Regions from separate parts of the Azospira sp. MPR-LB4 genome, predicted to be linked through region 1. Evidence: predicted binding sites of a transcription regulator. Region 1 holds the regulator's gene; the other holds the start of a gene.
What was found. The regulator HrcA, encoded in region 1, represses chaperone genes, less so after heat shock. The targets are predictions, from matches to a motif close to TNTTAGCACTCNNNGNCNNNGAGTGCTAANA.

Region 1 (3,407 bases):
GCTTCCCGGGTAGGCCAGCCTGAAAGGTGCGTCGTGACGATGTCGGCGAGGGCCTCGATCCAGTCCGGCCGCTCGTTGAGGCAGGGGATGTAGCCGTAGGTCTTGCCGCCGGCAGCGAGGAAATCGGCCTTGCCCTCCATGGCGATCTCCTCCAGGGTTTCCAGGCAGTCGGAGGTGAAGCCGGGGCAGATGACGTCCACCCGTTCCACCCCTTCCTTGGCCAGCCGGTGCAGGGTGGGGGCGGTGTAGGGCTGCAGCCATTCGGCCTTGCCGAAGCGGGACTGGAAGCAGATTTCCACCTGCTCCTTGGGCAGGCCCAGGGCTTCGCTGAGCAGGCGGCCGGTCTTCAGGCATTCGCAGTGGTAGGGGTCCCCCAGTTCCAGGGTGCGTTTGGGGACACCGTGGAAGCTCAGCATGAGACGGTAGGAAGGGCCGGGCTGGCCGTTCTCCGCCCAGTACTGGCGCACGCTGGCGGCCAGGGCGGCGATGTAGCCGGGATGGTCGTGGAAATTGCGCACGGCGCGGATTTCCGGCTGGTTGCGGCTCTGCTGCAGCCAGGCGTAGGCCGCATCCAGGGCGGTGGCCGAGGTGCTGCCGGCGTACTGGGGATAGAGGGGCAGCAGCAGGATGCGGGTGCAGTTCTGCTGCTTCAGCCGCTCCAGGGCATCGGCCACGGAGGGCTGGCCGTAGCGCATGGCGTAATCCACCACCAGGCGGTGGCCGGCCTGGCCCAGGGCGCCCTTGAGCAGCTTGGCCTGGCGTTCCGTGTGTACCCGCAGGGGCGAGCCTTCGGGCAGCCAGACGGAGGCGTACTTGGCCGCCGACTTGGCGGGGCGGGTGTTGAGGATGATGCCGTTGAGGATGGGCCACCAGATGAGGCGGGGAATCTCCACCACCCGGGGGTCGGAGAGGAATTCCTTGAGATAGCGGCGCAGGGCCGGCGCCGTGGGGGCGTCGGGGGTGCCCAGGTTGATCAGCAGAACCCCGGTCTGGGGGGCGGTGCCATGCTTGAATTCGGGTTCCGGACGGAAAAAGGGCATCAGGTATTGGCCTGGTAGGTAAGGGCGGAGGAGAGCAGCTTGGCGGTGATGTCTACGATGGGGATGACCCGCTCGTAGGCCATGCGGGTGGGGCCGATGACGCCGACGGAACCCACCACCTGGCCATTCACCTCGTAGGGGGCGGTGACGACGCTGCATTCGTCCAGGGGCGCCAGGCCCGATTCGCCGCCGATATAGATCTGCACACCGTCGGCGTTGTTGGAGATGTCGAGCAGGCGCACCAGGCCGGTCTTCTGTTCGAAGAGGTCGAACAGCTCCCGCAGCCGCTTCATGTTGGAGGAAAGTTCCTCCACTTCCAGCAGGTTCTTCTCGCCGGAGATGACGTACTGGCTGGCGCTGTCGTTCAAGGCCTGGTTGCCGGCCTCCAGGGCCGAGGCCATGAGGATCTTCAGGTCGTCCTGCAACTGCTGAATTTCGCCGGTGAGGCGCTGGCGGATTTGGTCGAAGTCCAGGCCGGCGTAATTGTGGTTCAGGTAATTGGCCGCCGTTGTCAGCTCCGACGGCGAGTAGGGCCGTTCGGTGAGCAGGATGCGGTTCTGCACGTCGCCGTCGGTGGTGACGATGATGAGCAGGATGCGCTTTTCCGAGAGGCCGAGAAACTCGATCTGGCGGATGGTCGGCGTCTTGCGCCGCGGCGTCACGACGATGCCGGCAAACTGGGTCAGTTCCGAGAGCAGGTGGGAGGCGTTGCCGATCAGCTGCTGGGGCTGGGTCTGGATCAGCTGCCCTTCCATCTCGTGGATCTGGTTTTCCTGCAGGGGCTGCACCGCCAGCAGGCTGTCCACGAACAGGCGGTAGCCCCGGGGCGTGGGAATGCGGCCGGCGGAGGTGTGGGGGCTGGCGATGAAACCCTGTTCCTCCAGGTCCGCCATGACGTTGCGGATGGTGGCCGGCGACAGGTCCAGCCCGGAGAAGCGGGAGAGGGCGCGGGAGCCCACCGGTTGGCCTTCGGCGATGTACCGTTCGACCAGGGTCTTGAGCAGGATGCGGGCGCGGTTGTCGAGCATGAATCGATTTTACCGAAAATCGCCGGGGCCGCCAGGAGTTGCATCCGCGCCGTGCCGCCGGGGGCGGGGGGTTTTGTGGTTTAATGCGGGCCATGAAAGGCTCCGGTCACCATTCCCCTTCGCGTCCCATGGCACTTCCCCGCACCATTGCCCTGATTGGCAAATACCACAGCCCGGAAATTGCCGAATCCCTGCGTTCCCTCGGCCAGTATCTGAGCGAGCGGGGCGTCTCGGTGCTGGTGGAGGCCGATACGGCCGCCAATGTGGGGGAAAGCCGCTGGATGACCGGCGATTTCCAGTTCATCGGCGCCCATGCCGACCTGGCCATCGTCCTCGGCGGCGACGGCACCATGCTCAATGCCGCCCGCCACCTGGCCCGCTACAAGGTGCCCCTGGTGGGCGTGAACCAGGGTCGCCTGGGCTTCATGACCGACATTGCCCGCTGCGACATGCTGTCCTGCATGGAAGACCTGCTGGACGGCCGCTTCGTGCCGGAGGAGCGCCTGATCCTGGACGCCGAGGTGATCCGGGACGGCAAGGAAGTCTGCGCCAACCAGGCCCTCAACGACGTGGTGATGGACAAGGGCGCCATCGGCCGCATGATCGAATTCGAGCTGTTCATCGACGGCGAGTTCATCTACAACCTGCGGGCCGACGGCCTCATCATCTCCACTCCCACCGGCTCCACCGCCTACGCCCTCTCGGCCAACGGCCCCATCCTGCACCCGACCCTGGGCGGCATCGCCCTGGTGCCCCTCTGTCCCCATTCCCTGACCAACCGGCCGATCACGGTGTCGGACCGCTGCGAGATCGAGTTGCGGGTGATCCAGTCCGCCGACGCCCGGGTGCACTTCGACGGCCAGGTGGCCTTCGACATCCGTCCCGACGACTGCGTGCGCATGCGCCGCTCCGCCTACAACGTCTGTTTCCTGCACCCGCCCGGCTACAGCTACTTCGCCATGCTGCGTCAGAAGCTCCACTGGAGCAAACGTCCCAAGGGGCCCTGAACCATGCTGCAACGTCTGAACATTCGCGATTTCGTCCTGGTGGACCGGCTGGAGCTGGATTTCCAGGGCGGCTTCGGCGCCCTCACCGGCGAGACCGGCGCCGGCAAGTCCATCCTGGTGGACGCCCTGGCCTTCGTCCTCGGCGAGCGGGCCGACAGCGGCCTGCTGCGGGCCGGGGCCGAGAAGACCGAAGTGGGGGCCGAGTTCGACATCCGTGCCCTGGCCGAACTGAAGTCCTGGCTGGCGGAGAACGACTTCGCCGCTGACGACGACCTGCTGCTGCGCCGCATCCTGGATGCGGGCGGCCGTTCCCGGGCCTACATCAACGGCTC
Region 2 (3,407 bases), 1.7 Mb from region 1:
GATCACCCCGGGCATGCTGATGGCCGCTATGCGGGTCAACATCCCCACCATCTTCGTCTCCGGCGGCCCCATGGAAGCGGGCAAGGTGAAGTGGGAAGGCAAGACCATCGCTGTCGATCTGATCGACGCCATGATCAAGGCCGGCGACAGCAACTGCTCCGACGCGGAAGTCGAGGAATTCGAGCGCTCCGCCTGCCCCACCTGCGGCTCCTGTTCCGGCATGTTCACCGCCAACTCCATGAACTGCCTGACCGAAGCCCTGGGTCTGTCCCTGCCCGGCAACGGCACCCTGGTGGCCACCCACGCCGACCGCAAGGGCCTCTTCCTCGAAGCCGGCCGCCGCATCGTGCGTCTGGCCCAGCGCTGGTACGAAGAGAACGACGCCTCCGTGCTGCCCCGCTCCATCGCCAACCAGAAGGCCTTCGAGAATGCCTTCGCCCTGGACGTGGCCATGGGCGGCTCCACCAACACCGTGCTGCACCTGCTGGCCACCGCCCAGGAAGCCGGCGTCACCTTCACCATGGCCGACATCGACGCCATCTCCCGCAAGGTGCCCTGCCTGTGCAAGGTGGCCCCGGCCACCCAGGACTACCACATCGAGGACGTGCACCGGGCCGGCGGCATCATGGCCATTCTGGGCGAACTGTCCCGCGGCGGTCTGATCCACCGCGACACCCCCACCGTGCACTGCCACACCCTGGGCGAAGCCATCGACACCTACGACGTGCAGCGCGCCGGCTCCCAGCGCACCCTGGAATTCTTCCGCGCCGCCCCCGGCGGCATTCCCACCCAGACCGCCTTCAGCCAGGACCGCCGCTACACCGAGCTGGACCAGGACCGCAGCAACGGCTGCATCCGCAACGTGGCCCACGCCTACAGCAAGGAAGGCGGCCTGGCCGTCCTGCATGGCAACATCGCCCTCGACGGCTGCATCGTGAAGACCGCCGGCGTCGATGAATCCATCTGGAAATTCACCGGCAAGGCCAAGGTCTATGAGAGCCAGGATTCCGCCGTCACCGCCATCCTGGGCGGCGAAGTGGTGGCCGGCGACGTGGTGGTGATCCGCTACGAAGGCCCCAAGGGCGGCCCCGGCATGCAGGAAATGCTCTACCCCACCAGCTATCTGAAGAGCCGCGGCCTGGGCAAGGAATGCGCCCTGCTCACCGACGGCCGCTTCTCCGGCGGCACCTCCGGCCTCTCCATCGGCCACGCTTCCCCGGAAGCGGCCGAGGGCGGCGCCATCGGCCTGGTGCGCACCGGCGACACCATCGAGATCGACATCCCCGGCCGCCGCATCCATCTGGCGGTCTCCGATGCCGAGCTGGAAAAGCGCCGCGCCGAGGAAAACGCCAAGGGTGACAAGGCCTGGAAGCCCACGGAAGAACGGGGCCGCGTCGTTTCCAAGGCCCTGCAGGCCTACGCCCTGATGGCCACCTCCGCCGACAAGGGCGCCGTGCGCGACCTGGGCCAGCTGACCAAGTCCAAGTAAGCCCGCCCGCAGCGAGGCCACCGGAACCCGGCCCCAGGCACATGCCCGGGGCCGGGTTTTTCTTTGCCGGCCCCAGGCCGGCAAGACGCTCAACACCTTGATTCTTATAATGGTTGGCTGAACTTTTCGCCCCGTTAGCACTCTACTGACGTGAGTGCTAAACTGTGCACAAGAAGTTCAAGGAGGACCCACCCTATGACCCAAGCTTTGACCCTGTCTCATGGCCTGCCCTCTGCGGTAGGCAACCTGGATGCCTACATCCAGGCGGCTCGGCGCTTCCCGATGCTGAGCGAGGCTGAGGAATTCGCCCTGGCCCGCCGTCTCCGCGAGGAAGACGACGTGGATGCTGCACGTCAATTGGTGCTCTCCCATCTGCGTCTGGTCATCGCCATCGCCCGGGGTTACCTGGGTTACGGCCTGCCCCATGCGGACCTGATCCAGGAAGGCAACATCGGCCTGATGAAGGCGGTGAAGCGCTTCGACCCCAGCCGCGGCGTGCGTCTGGTGTCTTTCGCCATGCACTGGATCAAGGCTGAAATCCACGAATACATCCTGAAGAACTGGCGCCTGGTCAAAGTGGCCACCACCAAGGCCCAGCGCAAGCTGTTCTTCAACCTGCGCAGCCTCAAGGCCAGCAGCGACACCCTGACCCCGGCCGAAGTGGACGAGATCGCCTACAAGCTGGGGGTCAAGGCCGAGGAAGTGGTGGAAATGGAAACCCGCATGGGTGGCCGCGACCTGGCCCTGGACGGCTCGCCGGATGACGAGGACGACAACCGGGTGGCACCCATCGCCTACCTGGCCGACAGTGCCGCCGAGCCGACCCAGGTGCTGGAAGCCCGGGAATACGACCGGCTGCAGAGCGACGGCCTGCAACAGGCCCTGGCCGGCCTGGACGAGCGCAGCCGGCGCATCGTCGAAGCCCGCTGGCTGGACGAGGAAAACCCGGCCACCCTGCACGACCTGGCAGCCGAATTCGGCGTTTCCGCCGAGCGCATCCGCCAGATCGAGGTCAAGGCCCTGCAGAAGATGAAGGGCCTGCTGGCAGCCTGAACGCCCGGCATCCCGCGGCAAGAAGGCCGGCTCCCGTCAGGGGCCGGCCTTTTTCTTTGCCCGATCCTTTGCCCGATCCTTTGCCCGACCGCGGCCCCGGCTCAGTCCTCACGCAGCAACCGGCGCAGGTCCGCCACCACGGCGGGCATCTGGGCGTTATCCGGAATGAGGAGCCGCAGCCGTCCCCGGGGATCGTAGACGTAGGCGCCGGCCGTGTGATCCAGGGTGTAGCCCAGGCCGCCGCCCACCTCCTGGCGCACGGCGGTGATGCGGAACTCGGCCACGGTCCGGGCCAGGGTTTCCCGGTCGCCCCACAGGCCGAGGAAGGACGGGTCGAACCAGGTGACGTACTCGCCCAGGCGGGCCGGGCTGTCCCGCTCCGGGTCCAGGGTGACGAACAACACCTGCAGCCGCTGCCGCTCCTCCCCCAGGGCCTCCCGCACCGCGGCGAAGCGGGCCAGGGCGGTGGGGCAGATATCGGGGCAGGAGGTGTAGCCGAAGAAGAGGATCACCACCCGGCCGCGGAAGTCCGCCAGACGCCGGGGCTGGCCGCCCTGGTCCGCCAGGGCGCGCGGGAACTCGGCGGCGAAGGTGGCACCGCTGAGATCGGTATGGTGAAAAGGCTGGGGCGGCGAGCAGGCCGTCAGGCCCCAGCACAGCGCCACCCAGAGGAGGAGGTGCTTCACGGCAGCGCCAGGCGGGCCTCAATGGCCCGGGCCAGGGCTTCCGGCTTGGTCATGGGCCCATAGCGCCCCACCGCCCGGCCCTGCCGGTCCACCAGGAACTTGGTGAAATTCCACTTGATCGCGGCCGTGCCGAGCCAGCCGGGCTGCTCCTGCTTGAGCCAGCGGAAGAGCGGATCGGC

Region 2: a site for HrcA is predicted at 1,622-1,652, ahead of rpoH (RNA polymerase sigma factor RpoH). Genes of this name have one in related genera too.

The regions. Positions count from the first base shown of each region.
Region 1 covers NZ_CM179521.1:957,898-961,304, reverse strand. The annotation lists gene hemH (ferrochelatase) at 1-1,040, opposite strand, end outside; gene hrcA (heat-inducible transcriptional repressor HrcA) at 1,040-2,068, opposite strand; gene AC3QLZ_RS04360 (NAD kinase) at 2,197-3,075, shown strand; gene recN (DNA repair protein RecN) at 3,079-3,407, shown strand, end outside.
Region 2 covers NZ_CM179521.1:2,674,087-2,677,493, reverse strand. The annotation lists gene ilvD (dihydroxy-acid dehydratase) at 1-1,489, shown strand, start outside; gene rpoH (RNA polymerase sigma factor RpoH) at 1,685-2,542, shown strand; gene AC3QLZ_RS12565 (SCO family protein) at 2,644-3,228, opposite strand; gene AC3QLZ_RS12560 (glutathione peroxidase) at 3,225-3,407, opposite strand, start outside.